Regions from separate parts of the Bradyrhizobium sp. McL0616 genome, predicted to be linked through region 1. Evidence: predicted binding sites of a transcription regulator. Region 1 holds the regulator's gene; each other region holds the start of a gene.
What was found. The regulator LexA, encoded in region 1, represses DNA repair genes until DNA is damaged. The targets are predictions, from matches to a motif close to TGTTCNNNNTGTGTTCNG.
Positions count from the first base shown of each region.

Region 2: a site for LexA is predicted at 1,596-1,613, ahead of ACPPVR_RS21405 (single-stranded DNA-binding protein). Genes of this name have one in related genera too.
Region 3: a site for LexA is predicted at 2,354-2,371, ahead of recA (recombinase RecA). Genes of this name have one in related genera too.

Region 1 covers NZ_CP188255.1:4,251,924-4,256,048, forward strand. Annotated here, with positions in the region: gene ACPPVR_RS20655 (GAF domain-containing protein) at 1-159, opposite strand, end outside; gene ACPPVR_RS20660 (hypothetical protein) at 383-817, opposite strand; gene ACPPVR_RS20665 (hypothetical protein) at 1,010-1,213, opposite strand; gene lexA (transcriptional repressor LexA) at 1,400-2,095, opposite strand; gene ACPPVR_RS20675 (autotransporter outer membrane beta-barrel domain-containing protein) at 2,470-4,125, shown strand, end outside.
Region 2 covers NZ_CP188255.1:4,416,456-4,420,580, forward strand. Annotated here, with positions in the region: gene ACPPVR_RS21395 (outer membrane protein) at 1-316, opposite strand, end outside; gene ACPPVR_RS21400 (outer membrane protein) at 552-1,319, opposite strand; gene ACPPVR_RS21405 (single-stranded DNA-binding protein) at 1,766-2,260, shown strand; gene ACPPVR_RS21410 (DUF2306 domain-containing protein) at 2,384-2,782, shown strand; gene gyrA (DNA gyrase subunit A) at 2,951-4,125, shown strand, end outside.
Region 3 covers NZ_CP188255.1:3,178,722-3,182,846, forward strand. Annotated here, with positions in the region: gene ACPPVR_RS15065 (hypothetical protein) at 1,013-1,180, opposite strand; gene recA (recombinase RecA) at 2,463-3,551, shown strand; gene ACPPVR_RS15075 (hypothetical protein) at 3,651-4,125, shown strand, end outside.

The DNA.
Region 1 (4,125 bases):
GGCCTTGCCGGGAAGCCCCTCGTCATATCCGAAGCGCAGATCTTCGCTCACGGCCTTGAAGGCGGACAGGCCCTCGCTGTAAAGGCCGCCGCCAAACTCCAGCCGCATGCGGGTCCGGTCAGGCACCCAGAGTTCAACGACGCGAAGGAAGGTTTTCATCGAACGTGTCCGCCGCCTCAAGTCGGAAACAGCATCGGCCATTTGCTTGCGGAACGGACGTTCAAAATTCAGGCAGGGCAGCGCAAACTTCGTGCGACGTGCAGGTGCGGTGGGCTGATCTCTCTCGGTCGGATGCGAGGTGCAAGCAACTCCATACCGCCGGCCGCGGCCGGCGATGGACATTTCAATCCTGGCTCCGACCTGGCGGCCGGGGATGGCGGTGTCAACCAATCGGCAGGCGGGTGATGGTCGGCTGCCTGTCGGCGACGATCTGCGGCTTGTGCTCGCGCTCGCCGACTTGTTGGGTCACCGGCAATTGCAGCACGGTCGCACGCTGGCCTTCGACGAGCTGTGTCACCAACACGTATTTGCCATCGGGGAATTCGATCGCGTCATGATGGCGATCGGGAATGTGCGGATCGATCTTGCCGAACTTGCCGACGCGCGAGTTGATGGTGCGCGTCCAGATCCAGCGATTGTCGTAGCGGACACTGTCGGCGAAGGCGAGCTCCGTTCCCGGCAGCAGGCAGACCGCGACGGACATGTCGGCTTCGGAGGCAAAGCCGCGCGTCGAGGTACCGCGGAAGGTTGTCGTGACGATCGTCTCGCCGACTTCTGCGGGGCGCGTCGCGACGGCGTGCAGGCTGTAGTCACACATCAGGGTGCTCCTCATTCGAGATAGCAACCCGCGCCTCTTCTGAGGCACAGGCCCCTATCAGAGTGGAAGCCTGCAAACGTCTGCTGGGTTGTGGGCAAATCTGCGGCTTGGGTCCGTAGGCTGCCATCACAATATTTTTTTCAAATGCGCGAGGAACAAATCCCGCCTTCGTGCATTCTGGGAGCTTCGACGTTAGCGGCCGGCAGGTGCCGACCAACCCGAATATTGCCAGGCTGGCTGCGCCGGCTCGACCGCGTTGCGGGCATTGCGGAATTGCTCGCCGGTGGTTGCCTGCGCTGCCTTGCGGACGTGGTACTGCGACTGCGCGGCGAAGGCTTGCGACGCTGATGCTGCGATCAGCGCCATCGTGACTGTGCTCAGAATGATCTTGCGCACATTTGTCTCCTCGGTCTCTCAAAGGCCTGCGAAGCAATGCGTGCTTCTTTGCGGCGTACCGAAGATCTAGCGCGGGAGGGGTGGCCGGATAATCTGTGCAAAACCAGAAGGACTATCCAGCCGGAGCGGACAATCGTCCGCTCCAATCGTTAGCGCGCGGTCGCCAATCGGCGGCGCGCAGAAGACTCAGTACTTTCGGTACAGCCCGATCAGCTTGCCCTGAATCTTCACCCGGTTGGGCGGCAGGATGCGGACCTCATAGGAGGCGTTGGCGGGCTCGAGCGCGATCGAGGCGCCACGGCGGCGGAAGCGCTTGAGCGTTGCTTCCTCGTCGTCGATCAGGGCCACCACGATATCGCCGGTGTCGGCGCTCTCGTTGCGCTGGATCAGGGCCATGTCGCCGTCGAGGATGCCGGCCTCGACCATGGAATCGCCGCGCACTTCGAGCGCGTAGTGTTCGCCCGAGCCGAGCATGTCCGGCGGTACGCTGATGGTGTGGCTGCGGGTCTGCAACGCCTCGATCGGCGTGCCGGCCGCGATCCGGCCCATCACCGGCACCGCAACAGGGCGCTCGCCTTCGTCCGCGGACGCGCTGGAGCGGACCTTGCCGAGATTGCCCTCGATGACGCTGGGCGTAAAGCCGCGGCGGCTGCCGGCGGCGGCCTGGAGCTCGGGCAGCTTGATCACCTCGATGGCGCGGGCGCGATTGGGCAGGCGCCGGATGAAGCCGCGTTCCTCGAGCGCGGTGATCAGGCGATGGATGCCCGATTTCGAGCGCAGATCGAGCGCGTCCTTCATCTCGTCGAAGGAGGGCGGCACGCCGCTTTCCTTTAGACGTTCGCTGATGAACCGCAGAAGCTCGTATTGTTTGCGCGTTAACATCTCGACCAAAATCCCCCGGTTGATGTCGTTCGATTCCGAGACGCTGAATTCAGCAATAAGCCGCTACATGCTCGAAACAAATCATGAACGGACACTATATGTTCGATATGTGTTCCGCAACCCCTTAATTTACCGTGAACATGACGACGTTCGCCGGTTCGCGTAAATCGCCGATGCAGGGAATGCGCCTGGTTATTGTGCTCGTTCGACGGTTTGTTGCCGATCAGGCACAAGCGATAAGTTTGCGCCCGACGCGCGACGGTTTTGGATGCTTTGCGCATTGTGATGATTCGCTCGGCTCCTAAGATGAGCGGCCCTGAAATCGAATCGAACAAACGGGCGGGCGCGGCGAGTTGTAGCCGCGGGTGGGGCTGATGATCGGGGAATGTCTCTGCGCGCGGCAGCCGGCGGTGTTGCTCGCGGCGGCGGGATCGGCTGTGCTGTTCGTCGCCAGTATCCTTGCGACCGCGCCAGCCTTGGCTGCTTGTGCGACGTCGGGCACCGATCCGGTCTCGGTGACCTGCGCGGCTGATACCACGACGACGAACACAACCAACAACAGTACGGGCATCGCCACGGTCGCCCGGATTCAGTCGTTCAACGCCGACCTGATCGGGCAAGTCGGCAGCGGCGTTACGATCGATGGCTTTGGCCTTGATCTCGTGACGACCAAAGCCAGTGGCGGGATCAATTTCACCAACGCCGGTACGGTCACGACCGGGCAAAACGTGAATGCGTTGCAGCTCGTTGGCAACGGCGGCGCGGTCACGTATGGCGGCGTGGGTACGGTGACAGCCACCGGCGCAGGCAGCGGCCTGCAACTCGGCAATACCGGCTCGGGATCGATAACCGCAACTGTCGGCGGCGCGGTCACGGCATCGAATGGTTCGGCCATTTCAGCGGTCGGCGTCGACGGCGCGGTCACGGTCAATGTGCGGGGTGCGATCAGCGCCACGCAAGGCGGTGTCCTTGCGTCCACCAGTGGCATTGGCGACGTCACGGTGACCACGACGGCGGCCGGCACGATCGAATCGTCCCATATCGGCGGCATCATTGCGCAGTCGTCTGGCGGGGGCGGCAATGTCGTTGTGACCACAGCGGGGGTAATCGGCGGCATCACCCCGATCTTCGGCCCGGCGATCGAGGCAACCATCGCCAACCCCGCCAGCACCGGCATCATCGACGTCACCGTCAACGCCAATGTGTTCTCGTCGGGACAGGCCGTCGTCGCCCTGGGCAGTGGCGGTTCGGTGATGGTGACCGGCACCGGCGCGATCACCGGCGGACTCGCCGGCATCCACGCCAGTCAGGACAACACCGTGTCTGCGGCCAACGCCGGCGTTCATGTCGGCGGTTCCGGCGACACCGCCGCGACGGCGGTGGGTGGAACGGCAATCTTCGCGCAGATCCAGGGCAGCGCCAATAGCGGCAACGTGCTGGTCGACCGCACCGGCAACGTCTCGGGCGGCAACAACGGCATCATCGCTCAAACTCTCGGTAGCGGCAATGTCACGGTGACCGGCGTCGGCAACGTCGTTGCCGGTACCGGCACTGGCATTACAGCGTCGAGCAGCGGTGGCAACGGCAACGTCGTCGTTGCTCCGACCGGCAACGTATCCGGTGCCGTCGGCATCGACGTCTCGGCCGCCGGGACCGGCGCGGTGACGGTGACATCCGCCGCTGTGACGGGAACCAACGGCATTGCGATCCACGCGGTCGGTGTCGACGGCGCGGTCACGGTCAATGTGCGGGGTGCGATCAGCGCCACGCAAGGCGGTGTCCTCGCGTCCACCAGTGGCATTGGCGACGTCACGGTGACCACGACGGCGGCCGGCACGATTGAATCATCCCATATCGGCGGCATCATTGCGCAGTCATCTGGCGGGGGCGGCAATGTCGTTGTGACCACAGCGGGGGTAATCGGCGGCATCACCCCGATCTTCGGCCCGGCGATCGAGGCAACCATCGCCAACCCTGCCAGCACCGGCATCATCGACGTCACCGTCAACGCCAATGTGTTCTCGTCGGGA
Region 2 (4,125 bases), 160 kb from region 1:
CGGTGATGCCGAGTGCCGTCGCCGAAGCATTCACGTCAGCCCAGGCGCCATCGGCCTCGACACCGAACACGACGTTGCCGGTCTGCCAGTTGTAGCCGGCGGTGCCGCCGACGAAGCCACCTTGCATCCGGGGGCTGTTCGAATCTTCCCAGGCGCCGCCGCCGACGATACCGAGGTAGAACCCGGTCCAGTTGTAGACCGAGGCGACAGCCACGGGAGCCTTCGTGTACGGGCGGGCTGCCAGATCGGCAGCCGAGGCGGAAGCGAACGCACCGAACGCGAGCAAACTGGCCGAAGCCAACAAAACCTTCTTCATTTTCAACCTAATCCCAGTCCCAGTTTCTGTTTTTGCCTTCCGCGCGTCGGAAGGGCATCGGACGCTCTGGTCCAACTGGTGTCGGCTTACACCACTGAAGCCGCAAGTTGTGTCTCTCAAAAGTCACAACAGACGCAAAATGTAATAGTCACTGACCTATAGTTCCCGTGGGGGAATAAACAAAAAAAGGCCGGCACGCAGCCGGCCTTCATTAACTAATGATATCAGATGGATATCAGTATTTCGCGATGATCGGGCCACCCCAGCGATAGTTCACGCGGACGAGGCCCATGTCGATGTTCTGGCTGATGCGATCGCTCTGGAAGGCGCCGACGCCGGGCGTGTTGAGCGTGAGGGTGCGGTTGCCCAGGAAGATGTGGTCGTACTCGATGCCAACCGTCCAGTTCGGCGCGAAGCCGAACTCGAGGCCGGCGCCGACCGTGCCGCCCCAGCGGTTGTCATTGGTCGAGGCGAGCAGGGTGCCGGCACCGGCGAAGCCGGGCGCGGTGAAGACGTCGTACTTGTCGGCGACGACGGCACCGCCGCCCTTTACGTAGAACAGGACGTTATTCCAGGCGTAGCCGACCTGTCCGGTGAACAGGCCGAAGGCGTCGATCTTCGAGTGGTTGCGCTGTGCCGGGAAGAGGACGCTGACATTGTCGCCGGAGAAGTCGGCCCAGTTGCCCTGACCTTCGAGGCCGAAGACCCAGTTGGCGGATTGCCAGCGATAGCCGACCTGGCCGCCGACCGTGCCGCCGGTGGCATTGTGGCAACCTTCGCCGCCGACGAGGGCGCCGCCGCCGAGGACAACGTTGTCCCAGCATTTGTGGCTCGAGCCGCCACCGCCGTTGATGCCGATGTAGAACCCGCTCCAGTCGTAGATGGTGGCGATCATCGGCGGCGGCGCCTTGGTGTAGGGACGCGCCGCAAGATCCGCAGCGCTCGCAGGAGCCGACAGGCTCAAAGCAACAATGCCGATTGCACTCAACAGAATTTTTTTCATTGCAGTCTCCCTAGTGTTGTCCGCTCTCGTGGTCCCCGAAGCGGTCAATCAGGCGCGACGCCCATATGAACCAATTCCAAGGTCAGCGTAGTCCCATCGGGAGGCAGAGTCCGTCTCTGGAATGCAACAGTCATCAGACAACGAGACGGGGGCCAACTTGATGAATGTTAAGTATTTTTTCAGACCCGCGGGAACCCGGAAAGGTTCCAGTCAACTCCGTGATGAAAGAGGCACAGCGGTACCGCCAAGCGCCCCGTTTTCAGGGTCGATTTTGACAGGAACAAATCTGGAACAAACTCCACGTCGATGCTATATATGGGGATAACCGGGGGCGCGGCGGGTCGATCGGCGCGCGTAAGCGTATAGGGTCGGCCCAGCAGGCGGCGATGGCGCGGGCGCGCGAACCCGCTTTCGAAATTCAGTGGCATTTGGAGTGGAGAGCGGCGATGGCGGGAAGCGTCAACAAGGTCATTCTGGTCGGAAATCTCGGCAAGGATCCGGAAATCCGCCGCACCCAGGACGGGCGGCCGATCGCGAATCTGAGCATCGCCACCTCGGAGACCTGGCGCGACAAGAATAGCGGTGAGCGCAAGGAAAAGACCGAGTGGCACCGTGTCGTGATCTTCAATGAAGGGCTCTGCAAGGTCGCCGAGCAATACCTGAAGAAGGGCGCCAAGGTTTACATCGAGGGCGCGCTCCAGACCCGCAAATGGACTGATCAGGCTGGCGTCGAGAAGTACTCGACCGAGGTCGTGCTTCAGGGCTTCAATTCGACGCTGACCATGCTTGATGGCCGCAGCGGCGGGGCAGGCGGCAGCTTCGGTGACGAGCCGAGCGGCGATTTCGGCTCTTCCGGTCCCGTCTCGAGCGCACCGCGCCGGCCGGTGGCCGCGAGCGGCGGTGGCCGCAACAGCGACATGGACGACGATATCCCGTTCTAAGGCGAGGGCGCGTCGTCCTGGAAGGCGTCGTGCTGACGTAAGGCGGCAGGCTGTCTTGCCAATTGGCGGGTAAAGCTCGGCTTTTGCGCGCTTGCCTGGCCCGTCGATCCGAGGAAGCTCCGCATGAGCCTTGCGCCGCTGCTTGAGGCCGCTCCGGCCATTCCGCTGCATGCCTTTGCGGCTATGGCGGCCTTCCTGCTCGGTCTGGTCCAGTTCGCCGCCCCCAAGGGCACGCTGCCGCATCGGACGATCGGCTGGATCTGGGTGGCGCTGATGGCGGTGGTGGCCGCATCATCGTTCTGGATCCACCAGATCCGCCTGGTGGGGCCGTTCGGTCCGATCCATCTGCTCTCGATCTTCACGCTGGTGATGCTGCCGCTGGCGGTGTGGCGGGCCCATACCCATCGTGTCGCCTCCCATCGGCTCATCATGATCTTCATCTTCACGGGTGCGCTGGTGATTGCGGGTCTCTTCACGCTGCTGCCGGGACGGCTCATGCATCAGGTGGTTTTCGGCTCATAAAGCCGGGTTCCAGAGGGTCCATTCCCGGCCCCGCCCGGCAAGCTCAGCGATGGGCGTAAGTCGTTGGAAAAATAAGCGGAAAAAGCCCTTCCCTCGGCCATGCAAGGGTGGTTATCAGGGCCTCGATGCGCTATATGATTCCCAGACAAAAACTCACCGGATTTCCCCTTGGCTGACGACGACAACAAGCCCGGCGACCAGCCGGCGCAACCCTCGGACATTCGCCCAGTCTCCATCTACGAGGAGATGAAGAAGTCCTACCTCGACTACGCCATGAGCGTGATCGTGGCGCGTGCGCTGCCTGATGCGCGCGATGGTCTGAAGCCGGTGCATCGCCGCATCCTGTACTCGATGCACGAGCAGGGCCACACGCCCGACAAGAAGTACGTCAAGTCCGCACGCGTGGTCGGCGACGTCATCGGTAAGTATCATCCGCACGGCGACCAGTCGATTTACGACGCGATGGTCCGCATGGCGCAGGGCTTCTCGATGCGCGTGCCGCTGATCGACGGTCAGGGCAATTTCGGCTCGGTCGACGGCGATCCGCCTGCCGCTTATCGTTACACCGAAGCGCGACTGACCAAGTCGGCGCTCGCCCTGCTGGCCGATATCGACAAGGACACCGTCGACTTCCAGCCGAACTACGACAACAACGAGACCGAGCCGTCGGTTCTTCCGGCCAAGTTCCCGAACCTTCTGGTCAACGGCGCAGGCGGCATCGCGGTCGGCATGGCCACCAACATTCCGCCGCACAATCTCGGCGAGGTCATCGATGCCTGCGTGGCGCTGATCGACAATCCCGCGCTCACCATCGACGAACTGATCAACATCGTTCCCGGACCGGATTTCCCGACCGGCGGCATCATTCTCGGACGGGCGGGCATCCGCGCTGCCTATCACCTCGGCCGCGGCTCGATCGTGATGCGCGGCAAGGTCGCGATCGAGACCATCCGCAAGGAGCGCGAGGCGCTCATCATCACCGAGATTCCCTACCAGGTGAACAAGGCGACCATGGTCGAGCGCATCGCCGAGCTGGTCAAGGAAAAGAAGATCGAGGGCATCGGCGACCTGCGCGATGAATCAGACCGCGAAGGCTACCGTGTCGTCATCGAATTGAAGCGCGACGCCGTGGCGGATGTGGTGCTGAACCAGCTTTACAGATTCACGCCGCTGCAGACGAGCTTCGGCGTCAACATGGTGGCGCTCGACAGCGGCCGTCCGCGGATCATGCATCTTAAGGACCTGCTGGCCATCTTCGTCGACTTCCGTGAGCGGGTCGTCACGCGGCGCACCAAGTACCTGCTCGCCAAGGCGCGCGATCGCGCTCATATCCTGGTCGGTCT
Region 3 (4,125 bases), 1.1 Mb from region 1:
TGCGCGGCGACTATGCTCTGGTCAGGAGGCGGCACGAGCCCGCGTCGTGGAAGAGGAAGACGTGAACTGGCTAAGACATCTCGTTCGGCGATGGTGCACCAGAAATTTCTCGCTGGCCTGTCCGCGGTGTGGGCAGCCCGCTTCCTCCGACGTGTTCAAGCAAAGACGCTTCATGCTCGGTGACGAGAAGCTCGTCTGCGAGCAGTGCGGCGAGACCAGCCTCGTCACGCTCTGGCGGTTCGAAGGCTTGTCGCGCCGGTCCGATACTGGCGCGCGGCACGAAAAAACCCCGCCAGGGGAGAGCCGGGCGGGGTGAGAGGTTATTGGAGGCTGAGGTGCTGGGCTGCAACACCATAGCCGCCTGACCCTAGCCGGCTCAGCTTACGACAGCCTGACAAGCAGGGACGGATCTGATCCAAAATACAGGGGCCCGGCTGTGTTGTTTTGCGGGCGCAGAAACAGAAAACCCCGCTCGGGGCCGAGCGGGGTCGACTGGGTATGGAGGCCCGGTGTTGGTCCACCGGGCAGCGCAAAGGCTAGACGAGTCTGCTGACAGACGCCTTACGCAAGCTTGCGCAACCTTGCGGGCCGGCGCTCTCTCACGTCCAAATTCAGACATCCGATCGCACAACTTCGGACACATCCGTTGGCGAGACTTCGAGCGCACGGCGAAGCCATGGGGGAAACGTGGCGCGCCGATAGCGGGGTGGCATCATGGATAAGGTAGAGCGGTCATTTGCCGCCGCGACGGCGGCTGGCTTTGTGGTGTTGGTCATCGGCATCGTGCTGCTGGTGGTGATGTAGGGATTGCGGCCTGGAGGGCGGCCGAAACAAAAAACTCGAAAACAACCCCATGCACAGTAGGTCGCTGGGCGATTTTGCTGCTTGGTCAATGACTTAATCTTGGTATTTAAAAATCGCGCAGAACCGGCCTCGGCGCTGTGCATGCCGACGCGCGATGCCGGGGCCCCTCGTGCCTGCGGCCAACTTTCTGCCGCCCGTCCTGGCGGGCCTAGTGCACGTTGATCTCGTTCAGCGGAAGCTGGAGTTCGGCGGCGCGCTCTTCGCGGTCCTTCTTGCGGAACTCGTTTTCCTTGCGTTCGAACTTCACCATCTCCTCATGCGCCGCCTCCAGCAAATGATTGCGCCTGATCGCATCGTGATGCGCGTTGTCCGTCATGACCCAAGTCCTCACTGTGGCGGTGCCATCCCGTAAAAGCCGGACACCGCAGAAAGGTTTCGGTGCCGCAGGATTATGGAATGATGACGGCGCGCGGCCCATCTGTCTTTGATGCGCGTCATCTTCAGTCGTACTGGGGCTGATGTAGTACGATGAGATCGCGAACGAAGGCGGCTCTCTTGAAAGAGTCGACTCGATGTCAAAAGAATCCGTGACCAGCGATTTGTTCGACCGATGGGAGTTGGTCTGGCACGAAGACCGACACGATCTGGCCGCCAACCGAGGCGGCCTCTCGTCATCTCTGAGCCAACGGCCCTAGTGGCAGGGTCTCCCCAGCATCTGGGCGTACCGGCTATGGCAGCCGTCGTGCATCTGCCACTTCTTCGTAATTTTGGGACCGGCTTTCGGAGCGCACGATGTCTGCGCTTGCGCCGATACCGAGCCGGCGAAGATGACCAGTGCGAGAGCGATCGTGACAATCGACTTCATCACTCCTCCTGAGATTGTTCGAGCAAGACGATTTGTAGCGCTACAAATAAAGCGTTACAAGCCGTAGCATTAAAATGCAAGCTTGTGACCTCCCAGATTCAAGCCGGGAGACGCGGGCAATCCCAAAGTCCGGGTGCTGTCCCAATTAGGACACTGGCTATTTCGGATTAGGACACGTCGCTTCTACATAGGCACATGCGCACCACCGCGATCAGTGCTTGCGTGGCTCTCTTGGCGCTTTTCAGCCCCCGAAGCGCCAAGCAAAAGCGCCGCCCGCTTAAATGTCGCGCGGGCGGCGGCTTTCCAGCCCCGGGAGGGAAATTGTAAAATCCCGATACCGATGTGTCTGCATGTGTTGTGCCAAGGTTCATGTCCCGGGACGGGACACCCGCGGAGGGGGATAGGACACTGGGAAATTTGCGGGACCCGCGCTATGCGCGGAGAGGGAGCCGAAAGTGCCGCTATTGCCATATCAAGGGGCGCTAACCGAGGCGGCCTTACCTAATGCGTGTTCCGCTTTTAAATACACGGTTTAATACATACAGAACAAACCAGGTACGATTATATCACAACCTGTTCTGGGCCGGAGAACAGCCGGTCTTGTCCCGGTTCCGCAAATCAGGACACTCCCAAATCCAATTTAGGACACTAGGGGTTCAAACAGGCCAACGCCCAATTCCGAAAAAGAACATATTGCGAACCCGGAACAAATGAGGTACGTTGCTTTTATCGACAGCCCGCCCGCCAATCGTTTGTCCCGCACCCGAATCCTCGCCATAAGGAGCACGACCCGATGTCCACCACTGCGCTGCGTATCGTCGAAGGATCCTCCATGGACAAGAGTAAAGCTCTGGCCGCCGCGCTCTCCCAGATCGAGCGCCAGTTCGGCAAGGGCTCGGTGATGAGGCTCGGCAAGAACGACCGTTCGATGGATGTCGAGGCGATCTCCTCGGGTTCGCTGGGGCTTGATATTGCGCTCGGCATCGGCGGCCTGCCGAAGGGGCGCGTCGTGGAAATCTACGGGCCGGAATCCTCGGGCAAGACCACGCTGGCGCTGCACACGGTGGCGGAAGGGCAGAAGAAGGGCGGTATCTGCGCCTTCATCGACGCCGAGCATGCGCTCGACCCGGTCTATGCGCGCAAGCTGGGCGTCAATATCGATGAGCTCCTGATTTCGCAGCCGGACACCGGCGAGCAGGCGCTGGAAATCTGCGACACGCTGGTGCGCTCGGGCGCGGTGGACGTGCTGGTGATCGATTCGGTCGCGGCGCTGGTGCCGAAGGCCGAGCTCGAGGGCGAGATGGGCGATGCGCTGCCGGGCCTCCAGGCCCGTCTGATGAGCCAGGCGCTGCGCAAGCTGACGGCCTCGATCAACAAGTCCAACACCATGGTGATCTTCATCAACCAGATCCGCATGAAGATCGGCGTGATGTATGGCTCGCCGGAAACCACGACCGGCGGCAATGCGCTGAAATTCTATGCCTCGATCCGTCTCGACATCCGCCGCATCGGCGCGATCAAGGAGCGCGACGAAGTGGTCGGCAACACCACCCGCGTCAAGGTGGTGAAGAACAAGCTGGCACCGCCGTTCAAGCAGGTCGAGTTCGACATCATGTACGGCGAGGGCGTCTCCAAGATGGGCGAGATCCTCGATCTCGGCGTCAAGGCCGGCATCGTCGAAAAGTCCGGCGCCTGGTTCTCCTATGACAGCCAGCGTCTCGGTCAGGGCCGCGAGAATTCGAAAGCGTTCCTGAAGGCCAATCCCGATATCACCGCCAAGATCGAGACCTCGATCCGCCAGAACTCCGGCCTGATCGCCGAGCAAATTCTCGCCGGCAGCCCCGAACGCGACGCCGACGGCGAAGAGCCGGCGGACGAGTAAACCTAAACGCGAAGAGTTTTTCGCGAGGAGCGGGCGTTGAGGACGTTGAGTTGCCGACGTCTTCAGCGCCTGTTTCGTTTTGCCTGGAGTATTTAGGCGATGAAGCGTGTGATTCTGACGGGTCCGTCCGGCCTCGATCTCATGCACTCGGGTCTTGCCGATGTCGTCATCCCATTCATGTTCCGTTGCGTCGATGGGCCGCTGCCTCTCAACGAACTTGCAGTTTATGTCGCCGCTCACTCGGAAACAGCGAAGCCTGGGGCTCACTGGTCAGACTTCGTCGGACGTTGGCCGCAAGATGCTGAAGATCGCAGCGATCTCTCGCTGACCGAGTTCTCCCAACACTACAGCGTCGTGGAATTGTGGTTCGATCGGACCCCAAATGATCAACTCCAGCTGATCTGGCTGCTCGATTATCTCCGCTCCCATCCAGAGATGTTGGCCAAGTCAAAGCTACGACTGATTGCCTTCGATCTCATCTCACAGGAGGCGGCGAACATTGGTAAGTCGCTGTCCTACATTCCCGCTATCGATATCACTTCGGATGAACTCGAAACGGCAAGGTTGACTTGGC